3 regions of the Anaerosporomusa subterranea genome follow, and region 2 is predicted to be linked to each of the others. Evidence: riboswitches for the same ligand, from Rfam matches in the RefSeq annotation. Region 2 holds a riboswitch; each other region holds the start of a gene.
The links. A riboswitch is a leader RNA that binds a small molecule or an ion and turns the genes downstream of it on or off. The one in region 2 is predicted to bind cobalamin.
Positions count from the first base shown of each region.

Region 1: linked by a shared signal. The riboswitch ahead of cobT (nicotinate-nucleotide--dimethylbenzimidazole phosphoribosyltransferase) and the one ahead of AXX12_RS04565 (cobalt-precorrin 5A hydrolase) in region 2 are both predicted to bind cobalamin.
Region 3: linked by a shared signal. The riboswitch ahead of AXX12_RS11775 (energy-coupling factor ABC transporter permease) and the one ahead of AXX12_RS04565 (cobalt-precorrin 5A hydrolase) in region 2 are both predicted to bind cobalamin.

Region 1 covers NZ_LSGP01000017.1:912,872-919,950, forward strand. Annotated here, with positions in the region: gene AXX12_RS11690 (methyl-accepting chemotaxis protein) at 1-592, opposite strand, end outside; gene AXX12_RS11695 (glycosyl hydrolase family 18 protein) at 792-1,982, shown strand; cobalamin riboswitch at 2,019-2,201, shown strand; gene cobT (nicotinate-nucleotide--dimethylbenzimidazole phosphoribosyltransferase) at 2,436-4,403, shown strand; gene AXX12_RS11705 (response regulator transcription factor) at 4,655-5,329, shown strand; gene AXX12_RS11710 (sensor histidine kinase) at 5,332-6,606, shown strand; gene AXX12_RS11715 (CAP domain-containing protein) at 6,660-7,079, opposite strand, start outside.
Region 2 covers NZ_LSGP01000013.1:204,153-211,231, reverse strand. Annotated here, with positions in the region: gene AXX12_RS04580 (histidine phosphatase family protein) at 1-72, opposite strand, end outside; gene cobS (adenosylcobinamide-GDP ribazoletransferase) at 173-919, opposite strand; gene cobU (bifunctional adenosylcobinamide kinase/adenosylcobinamide-phosphate guanylyltransferase) at 942-1,499, opposite strand; gene AXX12_RS04565 (cobalt-precorrin 5A hydrolase) at 1,538-2,614, opposite strand; cobalamin riboswitch at 2,762-2,940, opposite strand; gene AXX12_RS04560 (hypothetical protein) at 3,152-3,388, shown strand; gene AXX12_RS04555 (hypothetical protein) at 3,510-3,857, shown strand; gene AXX12_RS04550 (aminotransferase-like domain-containing protein) at 3,916-5,103, opposite strand; gene folE2 (GTP cyclohydrolase FolE2) at 5,136-5,924, opposite strand; gene rnhC (ribonuclease HIII) at 5,965-6,906, opposite strand; gene larC (nickel pincer cofactor biosynthesis protein LarC) at 6,919-7,079, opposite strand, start outside.
Region 3 covers NZ_LSGP01000017.1:925,408-932,486, reverse strand. Annotated here, with positions in the region: gene cbiD (cobalt-precorrin-5B (C(1))-methyltransferase CbiD) at 1-817, opposite strand, end outside; gene AXX12_RS11795 (sirohydrochlorin chelatase) at 802-1,188, opposite strand; gene AXX12_RS11790 (ATP-binding cassette domain-containing protein) at 1,208-2,065, opposite strand; gene cbiQ (cobalt ECF transporter T component CbiQ) at 2,070-2,852, opposite strand; gene AXX12_RS11780 (energy-coupling factor ABC transporter substrate-binding protein) at 2,849-3,178, opposite strand; gene AXX12_RS11775 (energy-coupling factor ABC transporter permease) at 3,181-3,921, opposite strand; cobalamin riboswitch at 4,064-4,284, opposite strand; partial or broken gene AXX12_RS11770 (cob(I)yrinic acid a,c-diamide adenosyltransferase) at 4,349-4,480, opposite strand; cobalamin riboswitch at 4,893-5,077, opposite strand; tRNA gene AXX12_RS11765 (tRNA-Lys) at 5,341-5,416, opposite strand; tRNA gene AXX12_RS11760 (tRNA-Gln) at 5,421-5,496, opposite strand; tRNA gene AXX12_RS11755 (tRNA-His) at 5,518-5,593, opposite strand; tRNA gene AXX12_RS11750 (tRNA-Arg) at 5,719-5,795, opposite strand; gene larAH10 (NPN-dependent 2-hydroxyacid racemase, LarAH10 family) at 6,087-7,079, opposite strand, start outside.

The DNA of each region.
Region 1 (7,079 bases), on a different contig from region 2:
AGTTAGCGGCCTTAACTTCTTTGAACCAATCTCGATCGGCCATATTTTTACCAATAAGTTCACGGCGTACGCCTGTCGCTACAATTGTTCCTGCTGTATCAAGCACATAGAGGTCAAAATAGACTTCATAGATATCTACGAGTGTCTTTAATAAATTGTTCGCCTGCTCAACCCGATTTGGCTCGGTGGAGCATAAGGAGTTCTTCACCTGAGAAAAACTTGCCCAAGCCTGGGCATCGCAATTGCGCTCGAATAGATTGCGGTCAATTTTGTCGATGGTGTCATAGGCGACATCAGCTGTTCGCACAGCGATTACTTCGTCAGCTTTGGACTGGATATTCTCGATAATTTTGGTGCTTTCCTTTGTTGAGGCAAAACTGCGAGTTGCTAATTTCTTAATTTCGTCTGCTACAACTCCAAATCCGCGACCAGCTTCCCCGGCCCTTGCAGCTTCGATGGCTGAATTTAAAGATAATAAGTTCGTCTGTTGAGCGATTTGCTGGATAGTGCTGATGACCTTGCCCATCTCGGCGTTTGCTGTTTTTAATTCGCTTAATAAGATAGAGACGTCAATCATGTTACTGTTGTCCATTTCTATTTTCACCTCGCAAAAAAGCAACGAGGCATGGCTGAATTACTCAGACAGGCCTCGTTGCCGTTATTTTCGTAGTATACCAATATTTCACATTATCTGTCAAAGGTATTTAGCTAAAATTCAGAGGGATTGCTGAAAAAGTTGAATTATGTTAACATAATATAGATCGGCTTTCAATCAGAATAGGAGGTTTGAAATGAACTCTAAACGTATCGCGGTTTTTCTGCTGTTAGTGTTGTGTGTCAGTTTCACGCTTCCCGTTCCGGCCTTTGCCGCTTCAACTCCAACAGGCGGTGACTCAGACAAGGGCTTCTTTGCTTCTGTGTTGGCCTTCTTTGGGGACTTGTTCAATGGTTTGCTAAATCTCAGTCCAAGCGAACCGGTCGTCTCGGCTCCGACAACGATTCCACCAGTAATCTCTAAGCCGACTGGGGCAAAAGAGGTAATCGGGTTCTATGCTGAATGGTGGGGAAATGATACTGCGTCATATAATGACATGGTTAAACACAAGGATTCGATCGGCACGATTGCGCCGTTTTGGGCAACCTTAAATCGCGACGCTTCTGTCGCCAACCGTGGTGGTAATGATCATGCGGCGGTTGTTAAGTATGCTAAGTCGAACTCGATTCAGACATTGCTGCTGGTGAACAATGAGAAAAGCACAGGATCTGTGAAGCCTATCCATACTGTGTTGTCTAACTCATCGCTGCGCAAGAAAGCTATCGACAATCTGGAAGCTTATATCAAAAAATATCAGATGGATGGAATCAATATTGACTTTGAAGAAGTGCCGGCAGGTGACCGCGACAATCTGACCGCTTTTATGAAAGAACTTTATGCTCGTTTGAAGCCGCAAGGCTATGTGGTAACAATTGACGTGTTCCCCAAGCATAATGAATTGGGTGATATATCAAAAGCTTATGATTATGCGAAGTTGGCTCAGTATGCAGATAAGATCATGCTAATGACTTATGATTACCACGGTGGCTGGAGCGAAGCAGGCGCGGTCTCAGACATTGTCTCCGTGGAGCAGGATTTGCAGTATGCTCTTTCCTTTATCCCGAAACACAAATTGTATCTTGGCATTCCCGGCTATGGCTATGATTGGTCTAGTAAAGGGGTAGAGAGCCTTGAGTATCCAGCAATCCAGAGTCTAATCAGCCGCTTTAATCCCAAAGTCGAGTGGGATGATGCGTCGAAATCGCCTCACTTCAACTATACCGGCCCAGATGGAGTCAGTCATCAAGTATGGTTTGAAAACAGTCATAGCTTGCGGTTTAAGTTAGACTTGGTCAACAAGTACGACATTGCCGGCATAGCGCTGTGGAAATTGGGTAGCGAGGATCAAGAGTTTTGGCCGCTGATCAAAACCCACTTCGCATATTGACTAGGGTTGATAATTTCTGTATACTAAAAACAATTATATAACAACTACGGCCTAGGTGCCTCCCGTTGGGAGGAGAATAGGGAAGTCTGAGCATGGCGACATGCGTAGGCGCGGACCCACCACTGTACCGGGGAGAACTTACAATGCCACTCGCAAGGGGAAGGCGTAAGGATTCAATGAACCGGGAGCCAGGAGACCTGCCTCTGCCGTTTGAAGACCTTCATGGATAAAGAAGGCTTTTTTGGGTAACCAAAAGAGCCTTCTTTTTTAGTAACTAGGAGGCTGGGTTACGTTTCCCACAGAGTACACAGAGGGTTCGACGAGTACACAGAGGCAATAAGGAACTGTGTTCTAAACTAGCAATCGTAACCCTCTGCGAGTACCCTCTGCGTGCTCTGCGCACTCTGTGGTTAACGTAATTTTCCTCTTAAAAGATTGTTTATGCAGGAGGAAATGATGAATTTACTACAACAAACATTGGCGAAGATTACCGTTCCGGATACGTTGATCCGCGAACAGGTGCAGCAACGGATCGATCGTCTTACACAACCGGGCGCGCTTGGGCGTTTAGGCAGCATGTTCAGTCAATACGCGGGAATAACAGGCGAACTGCGGCCGCTACCACCGCGTGCGTGCATGGTTGTTGCCTGCGCTGATCATGGGGTGGCTGTTCATGGGATCAGTGCGTATCCAGTGGAAACGACCCTACATATGACTGCCAACTATTTGGTTTCAAAGGGCGCAAGCGCCAATGCATTTGCGAATTTTTCCGGATCGGATATGGTGGTAGTCGATGTTGGGGTGGCTGGGGATTTGTCGCATGTCCCAGGCTTATGGAACCGAAATATTGCCTATGGAACCGCAGACTTTACCAAGGGCCCGGCTATGACGCGTGCCCAGGCAATACAGGCGATCGAGACAGGTATTGAAATTGTCAATGATCGGGTTAAGCAAGGATACAATTGCTTTAGCTTGGGGGAAATGGGTATCGGCAATACGTCATCCAGCGCGGCGATCGTTGCTGCCTTCTCTCAGCTTGAACCTGAAGTGGTAACCGGACGCGGAACAGGAATATCAGATAGCCGAATGCAAGTGAAGATTAACATCGTTCGTCAAGGGCTCGCTGTCAATCATCCCAATCCCTGCGACGGAATTGACGTATTGTCGAAGGTCGGCGGATTTGAACTAGGTGCCTTGGCAGGTGTTGTTCTCGGCGCTGCGGCCAATCGCTGTGCCGTGATCATCGATGGATCAAACACGACCGCGGCAGCGCTAATTGCTGCTGCTATTCAGCCGATATGCAAACAATACCTATTTGCTTCTCACTTATCGGCTGAACCGGCGCATCGGTTTGCGCTGGGGTTATTGGATTTGAAACCTTGTGTTGACATGGGGGTTCGTTTGGGAGAGGCAATCGGCGCCTCGATCGTGGTCGATATGTTGACCGCCGACGCTGTAACGCAGCAAAGCCTAGATCTGAGCACTACGTCCTGTCAGGCTTTGACTGCCCAAACCGAAGCATTTCGCGACGTCGGGCGCGTGCTGTGCGATATAACTGCACAAATTAAACCTTTGGATGTGGCGGCGATGGAAGCTTGCCAACTGCGTATAGACAACTTGACAAAGCCGTTTGCAAGTCTTAACGCATTTGAACATCTGGCACGCCAACTGTCAGGGATTACCGGCGATCCTAGACCAAAGCGCCTGCGCAAAGCAATTCTTGTTATAACTGACGGTCCCTGTGCAGCAAGCCCAGCAGTAACAGGCTTCGCCAAGCATGCCGGCGCAGAACTGGCACTAATTAATATGAGTAAGTCTGTGGATATTCCCCAATCGACGAATTTGACGCATGATCAGGTTGTTAAAGCAATTCAGACTGGAATTGATGCGGCCTGCGCGCAAATGAAGCATGGAACACAGGTGGTGGGAATTGGCACGATTAGTCATGATGCCCGACAGACCGCTGAATTATTTATTCAAACAGGATTGGCAATGGATTTTCAGAGCGCAGATGTTTTGCTTGCTATGTTAGAAAAGACGGGTAGTCTGGTGCTCGCCGGATTGGCAGGAGTTATCCTGGGCGCTGCGGCGGAAGGGGCCGCCGTGGTGCTGGACGATCTGGAGACAAGCGCCGCTGCTCTTATTGCGGTTGCCATCGCACCGTCGGTCAGAGACTATTTGATCGCATCCCACGGCGGCACAGATTCTATCCATCAGGCCGCGTTAGACAAACTGGGTTTGCGGGCTCATCTCGACCTTGATCTTTCGTTAGGCGACGGAACAGGGGCGGCATTAGGCATCAGGTTGTTAGACGCCTCACTTCATATGCTAAACGATATGAAAACCTTCGGCGAAGCCGAAGTGGCGGTGGCCCAAGATGGGCCAGGGGTGCTGCGACAAAGCAAAACAGTAAAAGATTAGAAATGAAAGAACGCTGACTCGATTGCCAACGTTCTTTTTTAACTCTGCCTTAGTGCAACTGGTTGCCCGAAAGGTCTTGGAGTCATTAAACAAGCGAAAGGTAGAACAACGATATCGTAATAAATAAGGTCTGCTGTTGTCGATAATGCCGCTAGTGTTCATCGTGCTATGGATTTTCAAAACTATTTGATTTAGAATTAAATTATAATGATTTCAGTATATAGAATTGGAACGAGAGTAGGGGCGAGTATATGCGGATTCTTGTTGTTGAAGATGACAGCGTGTTACGAGAAGCTGTTGTTTCGCTTTTGAAAGAGGAACACTATCTTGTCGATGAGGCGGCAACCGGTGATGAAGGTTTATACATGGCCGAACAAGATATTTATGATCTAATCGTTCTTGATATTATGCTGCCGGAACTCAGCGGTCTGGAGATTGTAAAATCTTTGCGGAATAATGGACATACTGTCCCCATACTTTTGCTGACGGCGCGGGATAGTGTGGATGATCGTGTCACTGGTTTAGAAACCGGTGCAGACGATTATTTGGTAAAACCGTTTGCGATTCGGGAACTGTTGGCCCGGGTAAAAGCACAAATCCGTCGCAAGAGTAATCAAGGTTTAGATGGTGAGCTGGCTTATGGCGGCATTTCGCTAAATAGCCGAGTGCGCGATGGTTTTGCCGATGGTAAACCGTTGGGGCTTTCCACAAAAGAATATGATCTTCTAGAATTTCTTGTAGCAAATCATCAGCAGATTGTAACCAGAGAGCAGATTTTTGATCGGATTTGGGGCTTCGACTCAGACACGACCATCAGTATTGTCGATTTGTATATTCACTATTTGCGCAAAAAATTGGCCCCTTCTGGTTTGGACTCTCATATTCAAACCATACGCGGCGCCGGCTTCATGCTAAAGGTTAAATAGTCATGTTTCAACGTACGCTTCGCAAACTGACGCTGTTAATCTCTCTAGTGTTTCTGCTGATCTTTATTGTGTTTACGTCTACGATCTATGGCTACATCTCGGTGCGTCAATTTGATAAAATCGATGATGCTATGCGGATGCAAGCCCAATCATTTAGGCTGGTAAGCGAGCGAAATGCGCCTTTCAGAGGACGACGTGTATTCGATCCCCGCATTTTTCTGCTGTTGCGCAGTGAGGATGGCCGCATTGCTAATCTTGCCGCATTTCGCAATGAAGATAATGCTAACCTTGCGGAAATCGCCGCCCAGAGTCAAATCGGTGAGATCGAGACGAAGGAATACGAAACTCATGTGTACCGGGTGTTGTGTGTGCCTTATCTGCATGAGGAAAAGCTGTTGAGGACCGAAGAAAATTTTGTGATTAAGGATGTCATTGCCGTCAGTATTGTTGACACAGAAATCGGCTTGCTAAATTATCTGTTATGGATTATTGCGGGCGGCTTAGTCATGGGAATGGCGGCAATCATCGCGGCCAGTTATTATCTGGCTAAGCGGGCGATGATCCCGATCGAGGCTGCTTGGGAAAAACAGCAGCGGTTTGTCGCCGATGCTTCGCACGAATTGCGCTCGCCGCTTACCGGAATTCACAGCAATGCGGAATTAATGCTGCGGCATCCAGAAAATACGGTAGAGCAAGAAAGCAACCGTATTCATACTATTATAAAAGAGTCTAGCCGTATGACCAAGCTGATAGCAAGTCTACTTACCCTAGCCCGGTCTGATGCGAACAAAACTGAGCTACAGTTAACTCAGGTTGACCTTAGCGAGCTAATCGAATTAGTCTCTGAACATTTTCGACCGCTAGAAGAATTAGAGCAAATACAGTTACTGGTCGATGTTGTTCCTGATCTGAAGTTGGTCGGCGACAAAGAACGCCTGCATCAATTGTTGGTCATCCTGCTGGATAATGCGTTTAAGTATACGCCTAAAGGCGGGCGAATCACTGTCGCGGGCGCGAAAGGCGATAAGAATATCCTCTTTAGTGTGCAGGATACTGGTTGCGGCATTCAGCCGGAGAATTTGCCGCACATTTTTGACCGCTTCTTCCGGGAAGATAAATCGCGTTCGCGTGATAAGGGCGGCATCGGACTGGGATTATCGATTGCTAAGTGGATTGTTGATATGCACGCAGGCAAGATAACCGCCCATAGTGAGCCGGGAAACGGTGCTACATTTAAAGTATCTATCCCAGTTGGCAAACTTCAGAAAGAGTCCTGAATAACATCAAGGGAGCTGACCTGCCGGTCAGCTCCCTTGATGTTATTGCACAACTACTTGCGAATAAATTCTTGAACAACGTACATTTGACCGCTGGAGTTTTGCACTACACCAACACCAACGTCAGTATAGCTGGAATTCAAAATGTTGGCCCGATGACCTGAACTGTTCATAAAAGCCGTCTCAGCAGCGGCTACGCTACTGTTGATTGCCAGGTTTTCACCGGCGGTACTATAAGTGATGCCTGCCTCCTGCATGCGTTGAAATGGAGTTTTGCCTTCAGGAGTATTGTGGGCGAAATAGCCACGGGCAATCATATCTTTTGCATGGCTTTCCGCCACGCGGGTTAATTGACTGTTTGATTTGAGCGCTGGCAGACCATTTTTGGCGCGGTCGTTGTTTAACAACGTAAGGGCCTGCTGCTCTTGCGCAGAGAGGGTAGTTCCACTTGGTGTGGATGGCGTTTGTGGTTG
Region 2 (7,079 bases):
ACTATGACCTTGGTACTTGAATTGCATATTCCACTCTGTTTGCCCATGCCGGACTAAAATAATCCGGGTCATCTTCTCACCTGCCATTGATTCCTTACCTTTCATTCAGTATTTCCGCTGCATGCTCCAGTATTTTCAGTTATCATTACGCCTATCCGCAGCAAATAGTAAATCAGGCAACAATGAAATTGGTCAATACCAGGGCAGCAACAAAAAAGCACAGCTCAGTGATCTCAGTAACTGCGCCGTAAATGTCGCCAGTAATTCCCCCAAGCCGTTTATTAGCGGAGCGGGCAAACAACATGCCTGCTATGAGGCCAACTAAAGCCGCTACTATTATCGGCCAACCCAGGAGGCTAATTAGGACTAAACCGCTAGCCAGAGCAAAAAGCAAGCTATTGCCGCCGGCGAATTCAGCAAATGCCTTGCCAATTCCTTGGGGCCTAGCGTAAGGAAAGGATGTAATTGCTGCTACCATTCCCATCCGACCAATGATAGGAGCTGCAAACAATGTTGCAGGCAAAGCGGCGGCAGGAAAATCAAGCAGGATTGACCATTTCAAAAGAATCAGGCAAAGAAATGCGATCACGCCGTTGGCCCCTACCCGACTATCTTTCATGATTTCGAGCATACGCTCCGGCGATCGTCCAGACAGCACTCCATCCATGGTATCCATAAAGCCATCGCAATGCAGACCACCAGTTAACAAAATATTACCGATGATAAATAAAGCTGCTGCCAAATGTATCGGCAGCCAGGGTGACAGCAAAATATAACTCACAGACAATACAAGCCCGATCACTGCTCCGACTAGCGGAAAATAGCGTACACTGCGACCGAATCGTTCTGATGACCACTCAGTTTCCGGCCAGAGTCGGATCGTCGTTAAAAACTGCAAGCCGGTAATAAAATCCCGCATGATACCTCCGAGCACTTGTTTATTACAACTGCACAGGTTGAGCCAATTTCTTTAGTTCAACCGCCAAGCCACAGACAACTAAATGCACCTCGTCAGAGACAGCAGCAACCTTTTGATTGATCCATCCCGCGAGATCACGGTATTCTCGGCTCAACGCATTATCAGGCACAATACCCATGCCAACTTCGTTCGCAACAAATATAATCGTCGACTTGCTGGCCTGCGCAGCCTTGATCACCAGATCCGCCTGCTGCAGCACGCTTTCACGCCTAGCTTCTATGTCAGTAGATTGCTCTGCCAACAACAGGTTCGCAGTGTATATTGTCAGGCAATCAAACAATACTACTGGAAAATCGGCGGCAGCCTGAATCGCCTGTTCGGCGGCAAAAGCAGCCTCAAACGTATGCCAGTTTTCCGACCGTCGTCCCTGATGGAGTTTTACCCGGTCAGCCATCTCCTCATCAAGCACCTGAGCTGTCGCAATATAAGCTAGCTTGTCTCCAAGATTTCTGGCATATTGTTCAGCAAATCGGCTTTTTCCGCTACGGGCGCCGCCAGTCACTAATACGATCTTTCCCATCTAACCCTTCCTTGTCTTGCTCATCAATTTTACAGGATCTATTCCCACCACGGTGATTTAGCCTCAGCAATTGCTATCATTACATTATTATAAAGAGTTGCCTCTAGAATCAGACTGTCGGTTTTAGCAGCAACCAGAGCTGCTGCTTCGCATATATTAGCAATGCTCGCCCCTGACTTTTCATCGATAATTGCCGATTTTTTGAGTCCGAATTTCTCGATACATTGGTTCAATTCCTCAGCATTGAAAAAGCGCACTGGAACCTCTATTTGCTGAGCGGTGGCCAACACACCAATTTCATCTTCCTTAACAACACTGGAAGCAATGGCAGCAATACTCTTCGTACTGCGGCCCGCTTTTCTACAAGCGTCAGCAATCGCTCCCAGAATTTCCGAGCCTGTCGTTCCTGGGCGACAATTTATGCCAACCACCAAACTAGCTGGCCGCAAAAACACATACGGTTTTACCATATACAACTCTTTGTCTGTGATGACGACCGCCGCATCATAGCTTGCGGCATCAGCTAATTCCTTTATATCAATCAGCTTTACGTCAAATTCCTCAGCTGCGGCAATATATGTCTCACAATTAGCAAGAGTCGAATCAATAAAGAATGATACTTTGTCACCTTTATCAATAGCAGCATTCATCGTGTGCAAATTTTCAAACGGTTCGATAGTAGCGTTGATCTTTACCGCCAATAAATCAACCGCAGGCTTTTGCAGAACATCAGTGGCTGTTGTAATGACAGAATGGGCCTTAACTGATTCGCCCACTATGCAAGTCAGAGCATTAGCGTGTCCTAGATGGCCGGAAAGCAAACTGATCACATAACTGCCAGTTTCGTCCATCACAACTACCGCTGGATCATAGCGCTTGTCACGTACATGAGGGGCGATTACTCTAACCACAACACCCACAGACATGATAAATACAAAGCTATCATACTGATGAAACAGCCTCGCAACTAATTGACCTAGATGCTCATATTCCTTGGCCTCAGCCGGATTACGCCCTACCTTGGCGAAAACATCAATTTCCCCCTTAAGTGAAGCAGTCAGACCTTGTGCCAGTAAAGCCCCTTCATTGGTTATAGAAATAATCGCAATCCGCATTAATCGTGACCTTCTTTCTTAAACATAGATGATAGAACCTATAGTTTTTTGCGAAAATGACCAAACAAAAGAAAACGCCCCTGAGCAGGGGGCGTTACAATCTTAAAAAGAAACACCTATCCCACCTGCCTATCTCTCGTAGGTCATAACGGTGTGTCAGAATAGGTAGGTCTCCTGACTTGGGATCATTGCTGTCTGCACCTTCCCGGAATAAACCCAGTGGTATATCGCAGAACAGGCTCCCCTTTACAGTGGCGGGACCGTGCCGGCATCGCACCGGACTTCCCAATTAAGCTTCACGAAGCACCTATCCCCACTAATCTACTGTTAAATTGTGCGTAGTTATCTGTATTATATTCAATGATGCATCAAGAAGTCCTGCTTACGATGACAAAAAAATGCAAAAGCTCATCTTTGTTCATCGCTACATTTGTGTTATCACAAAGAACAATTAAGTATATAGTATCCAGCATTCATTATTTACAGAATATATAGCAATATTTCATTTATTGGTAAAATTATTGGCAGGAAAGCGATATGTTTACAAAACATCATCTCAGCCACCCTGGCATGACAGGACTCGGCGCAGCTATGATCGGTTTCTGTATTGCTCCCATGTCCTGGCCTGAGCGCATCATGGCCGGCGTAGGTGGCATAATGTTGATCGATCCGGGCACATTCACTGACGTAATTGGAATAGTTTTGCTGGCTGTGGTCATGTTCATCCAATTGAAGAAAAAGAAGGATATTAATAAACAGCCCCTCTCTGCGTAATTAGCAACGCTTAATACATGACGATCCGGCGTCCGGATCGTTGTTTTTTTTCCATCAGCACTTGCCGTCTGTCAAGACAATGTTATAATAAAATACAAGCTCACACGAAAGGATGAACTCCATGTTTAACACACCATTTACTGTAAAGCTAGCACGTACTCTTTGGCTGAATGCTTACCGGGCTCAAATTACAGATGCATCAGGCGAATACTGCGCAACCTTGCGCCTATTCCCGCAAATACCGCTTGATCGCCAAGATGTGCCGGAAAACGCACCAGAAGCTAAACTCTACTTAGTAATCCTTGTCGAAGATGCCCCCATGCTAACTGACGATAATCTCGTCTCTTTTGAGACCCCTGTGTCTGTGGTCGTCATGGAAGAACTGGGCAAGCTAGGCATGTATCCCGATTCCTGCCAATTCGTTTACCCCAACCTGATGACAGAGCTGGAACAACCCATTCAACAATAGTCATACGCATGCAAAAGAGGCTGTGTCGAAACTTTCGTTTCGGCACAGCCTCTTCTTACTATCCATTCATATAGCTTTTCAGGAGTTTACCCAGACGCTCAATACCTTCGGCAATGAGTTCTGGCGTAGGGCTCGAGAAATTCAGCCGCAGCGTGTTGGCGCCGCTGTTATCAGCATAAAACGGCGTTCCTGGTACATAGGAAACTTTTGCTTGCTCAACCGCTAGTGGCAGTAGCGCTGAAGCATCCATGCCGTCTGGCAAAGTGACCCAGAGAAACATCCCGCCGTGAGGGGCCTGCCACTTTACACCTGCTGGAAAATGCTGTTTCATCGCTGCCAACATCACATCCCTCTGTAGGCGATATTGGTTGATAATGGTCTCAATATGCGCATCCAGATCATTATCTGTAACATAACGATGAACTGCTCGCTGGGTTAAGGAATTAGAAAGCACATCACTTGTCTGTTTAGCAGTAGCGACTCGTTCAATAAATTCTGGATGAGCAACCAGCCAGCCTAGTCGCAGACCAGGGGCAATAATCTTTGATGCAGTCCCGGCATACATTAGCCAAGGACTGTCTGCCAGGCTCTTAATTGCCGGAATCGCTTCACCTTCATAGCGCAGCTCACCATAAGGATTATCTTCAATAACTGGTATTTCGTAGCGGGCAGCCAGTTCCGCCAGACGGCGGCGACGCTCCAGCGACATGCAAATGCCGGTAGGATTTTGGAATGAGGGAATTACATAAATGAATTTCGGACGTTTGGTCTGTATCGCAGCCTCCAGTTGATCGACCAGCATACCATCCTGATCCATCGGGATTGGAAGAAGCCGAGCTTGATAGCCTTTAAAGATCTGAAGAGCAGCTAGATAGGTTGGGCTTTCTACCGCCACATAATCGCCAGGATTAAGCAAGATACGGGCGATGAGATCAAGAACTTGCTGTGAACCGTTGCCGATTAGAACATTTTCCATTTCGCATTGAATGCCTAGACGGCTAACCCTGGAAGCAACCCACTTCCTAAGCGGGCCATAACCTTCACTGATGCCATACTGCAAGGCGCTAGCGCCTTGATCAGCGAGAACAGCGGAGAAAGCTGCAGATAATTCAGCAACCGGGAATGAGCTCTGCGCGGGTGAACCGGCAGAAAGTGCAATGACATCAGGCCGTTGCATGGTTTTAAGAAGATTTTTAATTGCCGGATCTTCCATGCCGCTTAATCGCTCAGCCCAAGAATAATTCATAACGATCACTCCTGTCTCAAAATTGGGCCAGTCTACGGCTGGCTATCTTCGCTATGATATGCATAAGCGTTGTGATTATGAATTGATTCAAATGTTTCACATTCCGCTTCAAACCAACTGACGCCTCTAATGCCGCGCAGAACAAGCACCATGTCACGCAAAACATCTTCGACAAATTTCGGATTTTCATAGGCTCGCTCTGTTACATATTTTTCATCTTCCCGCTTTAACAGAGGATAGACCGGACAACTTGCTTGTTCTTCTAGTAGCGTAACCAAGTCCTCAATCCATGTAAACGTACCCGGACGCTGCCGGAGTTTCACTCTCATAACCCCGCGCTGATTATGTGCCCCACAATCCGATATTTCCTTGCTACATGGGCATAGTGAAGTGAACGGAACCGCAACACCTAGTGTAAATTCCAAGCGTTCACCTTGCACGAGATTGCCGGCAAACGAGCAGTCAAAATCCAATATACTTTTTAAGCCAGTGACTGGCGCAGTTTTTTCGATAAAATATTTAAAGTGAATATCAATGCCAGCCCGCTGCGCATGCAGCCGCTGCAGAACATCGCCCAACAATTGTTCCATCTCACGATAGGATACCGGCTTTTGGCTCCAGGCGAACAAGGCCTCGATAAACCGGCTCATGTGGGTGCCTTTGTACTCTTGCGGTAAATCTACTGTCAGTCGGATGCGGGCTAACACAGACTGAAGCGCCCCAGCTTTAGTCTTTATTTGAAAGGGCAAATGCACATCAGTAACGCCAACCTTCTGAATGGCGATACCGCGTACATCGTTTAGATTCTGTACGTCTTTCATTGCGTCCCCCCGCGCTCTGCCGCTTAGTTATAGTCTGCGGCTATATTTCCTCCATGGTTTTAAAATGAACTTTAGCGACTTCGATCAGCGCCTCGCGCCCCCGTTCAGCAGCAAAGCGTCTACCAGCGGCAATGACGGCGGCTGAAGCCCCTTTGGGGAACTCCATGCCGTATTGGGCCCGAAAGCTATCCAGCCTGGCCAAGAAACGATCCCTGGCCAATACAGAAGCGGCCGCCACCGCGATATTACGTTCAGCCCGGTGACTTTGTATAAGCGTCAGGGCTTTTCCTTTGGCCATCAAGCGCGACAGAATCTGCCGTTCATCGGCAAACTGGTCAACAATAGCAAACCGGCAAGGCTCTTTTTGCAAAAGATCTTCTATCGCCCGGGCGTGGGCCCAGGCGAGCAACTGATTCAAATTCTTACCTTCTGTTCGCAGTTGTTGATATAACGCATTATAGCGAGACGGAAGCAGCTCCAGTTCAACATAGTGTCCATGGCAGATTTCCCGGATACTAACAGCCAAGGCTCTCACCTTGGCATCGGATAAGACTTTGCAGTCTTTAATGCCTTTTGCAACCAATTGGGCCTCTGTTTCATCGTCAACTAGCACAGCTCCAACGACTAGCGGTCCGAAGAAATCACCTTTGCCTGATTCATCAGTCCCAATCCAGCGTCCGTCAAAACCTTCTACATTGGCAAAGCCCAAGTCAGCCCCCTGCGGTTTAGTTGGTTGGGCGGATTGGCGCGGTGGAACTGCCAATAGCGATTCTACTTTCTGCCGCAATTGGCTGGCGGCAGAGCCGCCAAGCGTTAATGAGATGCCCTTTTTGCCACTGTAGATATTGAGAGTAATCGACTCTTTTGCGTCAGTGATGGTTAACTGAACACCATAGGCGATCGAGCGAGAACTGGCTATAACCAAATCATTCTCAGTTACGTTTTTCGTAATCGAAGCGACTGTTTCTTCTAATGCGGCCATCGGCACCCTCTCCTATTCTGTTTCCGGCAGTAAGAAAGCAGCTGCAAGCGCCGCTTGTCTGACTATACGCACAGGCTCACCGCACGAGTGTGACAGTCGCAGGCAATCCTCATACTCGGGAGTGACCTGACAGACTTTGCCTTGGTGGCGGCTGATCTTTACCCTGACACGAC
Region 3 (7,079 bases), on a different contig from region 2:
TCGTTTCTAGTCGGGCGTCTGCCATGCGATTGTGGGTATGAAAATTGCCTGCAGCTACTTTAACCATTTTACCTAAATGGCCCAGCAGCAAGACCTGTTTCATGCCGTAATGCACTGCCTTCTCCAGCATGTGACCGACAAAATTACTCGTCTGAACAACCGCGTCCGATGGTAAACCATAACGTTTCACGGCAAAATCTTGTCCCATTTTACCAGGGACAAAAACAATGCTGTCATAGCCTAAGGCTTTGACTACGCTAATCTGAGGAGTAAGGGAATTCTTAAAAGCCTCCTCTGACATTGGTTCAACAATACCAGTACTGCCAATAATCGACAGACCTCCAGTTATCCCTAAAATGGGATTCAGAGTGCGCGCAGCCAGTCTCTCGCCCTCCGGAATGGAGATGGTTACAATAGCGCCTGTTTGGGCAGGCAGCACGTCACGCACCGCTTGCGTAATCATGGCTCGCGGACCGGGATTGATCGCCGGTTCGCCTACCGGTACAGCAAGGCCGGGCTTGGTCACTGTACCTACACCGTCTCCGGCTTTGAAAACGACCTCAGTACTGTGCTGCAATATCTGTATTGCGGCGCAGATCATCACACCATTAGTAATATCTGGATCATCGCCAGCATCTTTACGAACCGAAGCGTTGCCGCCCTCAGCTGTCACGGTTGCGGCAGCGATCGGCACAGCGATAACCCTGCCTTGCGGCGATACGACTTCAACAATTGTCGGCAACTGGTTTTTCCAAACTAATATGGCAGCTTTTGCCGCTGCTGCGGCGCAAGTACCAGTAGTTATTCCAGTACGCATTTGTCTTCACCATTCAAAATTCTTACCCGGTCCACTAAGATCTGAGCCAGCCTTTGATCTGCTCCCAGGGTTTGGCCAAAGTCGATTTTTACATCAGGATATGCTTTTAAAAATTCTTTGATTTCTGCTGGAATATCCTCCAAGATGTGGACACCGTCGAATAGGAAATAAGGGATCACCTGGATCTGCGTAGCTCCCTGATCGATGAGTCTTTTTAGACCTTTTTCCAAATTATTATTGGAAAACTGTAAAAAGGCATGTTGAATCAGATCCGACTTCAGCTCTGCCTTTACCAGCTCAAGGATCTTCAATAAAGTATTTTCTGTTTCCTTTTGTCTGCTACCATGAGCTAAAATTAAAATTCCTGTCATCGTATTCTCCTTTTCGATTTCATACTAGCCGATTCTTCCCTCTCAATTTATTTAATGTTTTTCTCGCCTCAGCTATTGTATTTGCAGTCTCTGTGAATTCGAAGTTATCCTTATCTTTCAATATCTCCATGAGATGCCCGATCCTCGGCAGTCTAAGATGTATCTTTCTTAACTCATCAGGATGAGAAAACACTTCTTTAGGAGTGCCTTCCAGAATAATCTTACCCTCATTGATTACATAGGTATAATCACAATAAAGCGGAACAATATCAATGTCATGAGTTGATATAACTACAGATAGCTTCAGATCTTTTTGTAGTTCTTTAAGGAGTTTCATAATTTCGCTTACCCCTAAAGGGTCTAGCCCCGCAGTCGGTTCATCCAGAACAAGCACTTCGGGCTCCATAACTAGCACTCCAGCAATAGCTACACGCTTTTTCTGCCCAAAGCTGAGACAGTGAGTGGGCTTGTCTTTGAGGTGAACTATCCCCGTTCGCTCCATGGCAATATTTACTCTCCTCTGAACTTCTTCTTCAGGTAATTTCATGTTCATCGCCCCAAATGAAATATCCTGATATACACTTGCTGAAAACAATTGTTTGTCAGGGTCTTGAAAAACAATACCCACAGATTTCCGAAGTTCTTTAAGTCCTTTTCTAGAATAATCCAGAGGAATGCCGTTAAATAAAACTTCACCGGCTGTAGGTTTAAATATTCCATTGAGAGAAAGGAACAACGTTGATTTTCCTGCTCCATTGCCTCCCAAAACAGCAGTTGACTTACCCTGCTTTATTCCAAGTGTCAAGCCCTTTAAGGCATGTGTTCCGTCACTATATTTGTATTGGAGGTCTCGCACTTCCAATATATTTTCAGCCATAAAGTTACCCCCAGTACATCTTTTCAAAACAAGCTATCAAAATCAGGAACAAATTTACCAACCCCGGAAAAATGTACTCAGTCCAATGAGCTTTAAACGGTTCTTCAAGTACATTGAGTTCACCGTCATACCCTCTAGCCTCAAGAGCTGTGTATAGTTCGTCAGATCTTTTGAAGGCACTGATAAAAAGAGTTGTCGCAAGTGCAGCAAGGGCGCGGTATGACGAAGCAAGACTCGTGTACCCCAAGCGTGAGCTTTGAGCTGTAAACATCGTTTCAGCAGTCTCAAAAAGTATAAAGATGAACCGATAAATAAGTCCCATTAACTCAATAAAAAGTGTTGGTATTTTCAGTCTGTGGAGTACAGCCAATAAATCCACCATCGGTGTATTAAGCGACAAATAATACAGGCATGCTACCGCTCCCAAAGCCTTAGCAACCAGATGCGCTGCTGTTTGAATGCTTGACTGGGTTACGCCTGCATACGCTCCAAAGATAGAAATAGAAAAAAGAAAAATTTCCTTATTCAAAGAAAGATTTACAGCTATCGGCAATACCCCTATGACCAAAAAAGAAGTTGGCGCCATCATCATCTTTAAAAATAAAACCAATGGAGTACCGCCTTTATAGACAGTACACCATCCCATTATTAGCAGCACCAAAGCAGATACTTGAATAGAATCTGCCCAGAGGCATACGCAAAGGGTAAGAACGGAAAAGATCAGTTTCTGCAAAGGATCAGTATGTTTTAGTTTTGACATATACGCATATTTGTCTATATTCATCATTCCTTAGTCGCGTCTTCTTGCTTCTTCCTTCCTCGCATATATCCTAATCCATAGAAAATTATACCTGATCCGACAGCTGCCTGAAGTGAGAAAAGCAAGCTTTCTACTTCCGCGCTGGGCGGCTCCCAGATTGGTGAGAACCAGGCCGTATAGTTTGAATTGATTTCTGTTATGGCAGCTTCGGCTTTATCATCAGAGCCACCAAATTCAGCATCTCTTAGCATTGAAAGTGGTATAACAGTAAGGCCAATAACAATTGCACTCAGGATAAGATTTTTTATCATTACATGATTTTTCTTATCTTGTTTAAAAGCATCTTCAGACATATCTAAGCCTCCTTTGACAGTATTCTTAAATATTTAAGTTCATCTTTGCTATATGCTGCAATCGCATTAAACATCATCAGCGTCAGAATACCTTCACTGATAGCTAGTGGTATCTGTGTTATCGCAAATATCCCCATAAACTTGATAAGGGAGGCTACAAAACCACCTGTTTCAGCCGGGAAGGCAAGTGCAAGCTGTACAGATGTAGTCACATAAGTCAGCAAGTCACCAAGGGCTGCTGCAAGGAAAACCGCAAGCCACTGTGGTCCCTTTGCCTTTTTTATAATTTTATATGTAGCAAAGCTAACTAAAGGTCCAACAACTGCCATGGAAAAAGCATTAGCTCCAAGTGTTGTTAATCCACCATGTGCAAGCAAGATAGTTTGAAATAGTAGAACTATCAATCCCAGTACAGCCATAGCCGTGGGTCCGAATAAAATAGTTCCAAACCCAACACCAGTAAGATGTGAAGAGCTTCCTGTAACAGAAGGGATCTTTAGCGCGGATAATACAAATGCAAATGCCCCTGCCATTGCCAGCAGCATTTTTGTTTTGGGATGTTCATTAACCGTCTTTTGAATCGAGAAGAACCCTGCTACTATAAACGGGATTGTCAAGGTACCCCAAGCAATACACCATTTTGGCGGAAGAAATCCCTCCATTATGTGCATGGCAAATGCCTGTTGAGGTAATAATCCAAGCGTGAGTGCGAGACCAATCATCCAGATGTTCTTTTTCTTCATACAAAGTCATCCCTTCTGAAGTAGTAATTTTATAAGAAGAGCCTGGCCAAATAAAAATCCCGGTAAAAAATGCCGAGAAGGATAGAAGATTAGAATGATAGATAGATCACCTAATAAACCCTCCCCATCTCTCGTAGGTATAAAGGTAGTTACGGAACAGGCAGTTATCCTGGCTCTGGATCTTCGCTCGCCCAAACCTTCCCAGGAGTTTTCGTCCCAGTGGCTAAGTACTGTGTCAACCCTAATCCTGTGTAACACGATACTATCTTGGGTTTGCTCCCCATTACAGTGGTGGGACCGTGCCGGCATTGCACCGGTCTTCCCTATTAAGCCCTTGCGGGCACCTGTTCCGCCCAATATGCAATTATTCTTGAAACGTAACCGCAGACAACGAGAAACGTTAGCCACAGAGTACGCGGAGTTTTACTTAAAACTCGATCCCTTTTTGAGCTGTAATTCCTTTTTGATAGGGATGTTTGACTTCTTTCATTTCTGTAACAAGGTCGGCCTTTTCGATAAGCAATGGACTTGCATCGCGCCCAGTGAGGACCAAATGCAGTTCAGGGCCGTTGCCTGTATGAACAATGATTAACCCCTGTTTGTCTGACAAATGATCACCCTCTTCTCCTGCTATCGTATAAGTCTTATCTATTATAAAAATGGTATTGGAAAAAGGAATGTCTCCATTGGAGACATGTTGCGCTTACCTGCCGCAACGACAAAAAGGATTTAGTTATAGCTAATTTCCCCGCCAGCCAAAATAGCGAGAAACTGTTTGACAAATAAATAGCCCTCCCTGTGCTATACAGGAAGGGCTATTTTTATGAAAGAAACCTGTCTAACTAAAAATCCCGGCAATACATGCCGGGAAGGATAGATAAATAGATCACTCTAATAATCCCCTCCCCATCGCGCGTGGGTGAGTACCGTATCAACCCTAATACTTACAGTTTTAGGGTAGCCACAGTACAACGGTGACTGTTAGATAGGCAGTTCTCCTGGCTCTGAATCATCGCTCACCCAAACCTTCCCAAGACGTTCGTCCCAGTGGCATTATGTGGGTTTACTCCTCATTACAGTGGCGGGACCGCGCCGGCATTACACCGGTCTTCCCTATTAAGCCCCATAAGGGGGCACCTATCTCGATATATAAAATTGTCAAATGTCCGTCATAATTTTTAACAATTTATATGGTAGCATATTACCAGTACTTGAGTCAACTGCTTTCTAGTTATGAAGAACCTAGATAACCGAGACATATCGATAGTATGCTGAACACAAGCGGCACTAACGATACACTAGCGACACAATACGTATGTCCTTAGCCGCGCTAGTGCTCCGCTCCTTGCACCGCAAGGTGACAGTTACAATAGTCGCAAAAAAGCCTTTCAAACAAAGTTTGAAAGGCTTTTTCTGCACTGGTGACCCACGTTGGACTCGAACCAACGACACCCTGATTAAAAGTCAGGTGCTCTACCAACTGAGCTAGTGGGTCAAAATGGCAGGGGCGGCTGGACTCGAACCAACGCATGCGGGAGTCAAAGTCCCGTGCCTTACCGACTTGGCTACGCCCCTATATAGAATTAATCATAAAGTTGGGGTGACTGGAGGGTCTCGAACCCTCGAATACCGGAGCCACAATCCGGCGTGTTAACCACTTCACCACAGCCACCATATTATTTAACAAAACCAACGATGCTATACATTTTAACATGTAGGTAATGTTATGTCAAGGTACCAAACTAACAATTTGTGATAGTAACGGCGTCAGGTTAGCCTGACGCCGGCAACTACAAATGGCGACCCCGGCAGGATTCGAACCTGCGACCTTTTGATTCGTAGTCAAACGCTCTATCCAGCTGAGCTACGGAGTCATGTCGTGCGGTACTTGTATAGTATATACAATCTTTATTCTTATGTCAATCCCTCTAAATCATGTTTTAGCAACTTTTTTTGTGGAAATAATTCTCAATGAGCACTATATCACATAACCGATCCCTAGGGCGTTCAGATGCCCCAGATGTTGTTACCTATGAGACTAGAATATATATGATGCATCTTAGTTTGGTAGCATCACTAGGCAGACCCAAACAGCCCGCCGCGACGCGTACGATACGGGTACGCTAGCAAGGGCTGTTTGGGTCTAACAACGCAGATGGGGTATATCAACGCCCTAGTACGGGAACTGTATTGGCTGCGTGGCCCATGAGTATAACGCTATAATCCTCTCTCCCCAGTTTCTCGCGGGCAATCGCCGTCGCTTCTTCGGCGCTGGCTGCCGGGATCATGCCTGCATTACGGATAAAATCGGCATTTTCCGGCTTAGTAACGATAATCAGTGAAACCTCGCGGGCAATATTGGCGCATTTGAAGGCTACATAGCCCGGGACGGTAAAGCCGGCACGCAGCGCCAGTTCGTGTTCCAAAAGAGTCGGATGCTTAAACCAGTCGCTGAACTCAGGCGGCTCATAGATGTCAGGACATTCCAAGCAGCAAATGACGACTCCGCCCGGCTTAGCTGCCAGATAGGCATTATCAATCGTTTTGGAGCCTTGGTACAGGTTGATGTCTTTGGGAAAGCCGCCGGCGGAAGCAACCACTAAGTCGGCTCTCTCGGCAACAGGAATGCCGTAAATTTGCTCAACGGCTTTGGTTCCTTCCAGCCAGGCATCGTGCCATTGGCCGGCAACAAACTTTGCAAATTTGCCGTCAGGAGTAAATACCGCATTCAACAAGAAGTCTGGTTTAGCCAAAGCGGTATATTCGCAGCAATCTTTGTTCATATCATTGGCGTCAAGCATGCCGGAGCCGCAGTTAGGATTAAGTCCCTTGCCGACTTCTTTATGGAGGCAGAAGGTATGATTGGCTTGAATGCTCTTATAGCCGCTGATGCCTGGGATAACGCTTTTCCGCCCGCCGCCAAAGCCTGCCATCAAATGATAGACAATGCCGCCTGTCAGGATAAACCGGTCAGCCTCGGCTACCTGCTTGTTGATATATGCTGCGGTGCCGCCGCTGGTTGTACCGATATAGGCCAGGTTTTCTTCGTTAAACGCATCATGCTGATAGACTGCGACCCGGTCACATACCGCTTTGCCACACACCAGGATATCTTCCTCCGGTGTATGGGGACGGTGAGCGCCAAGGGCCACAACAAT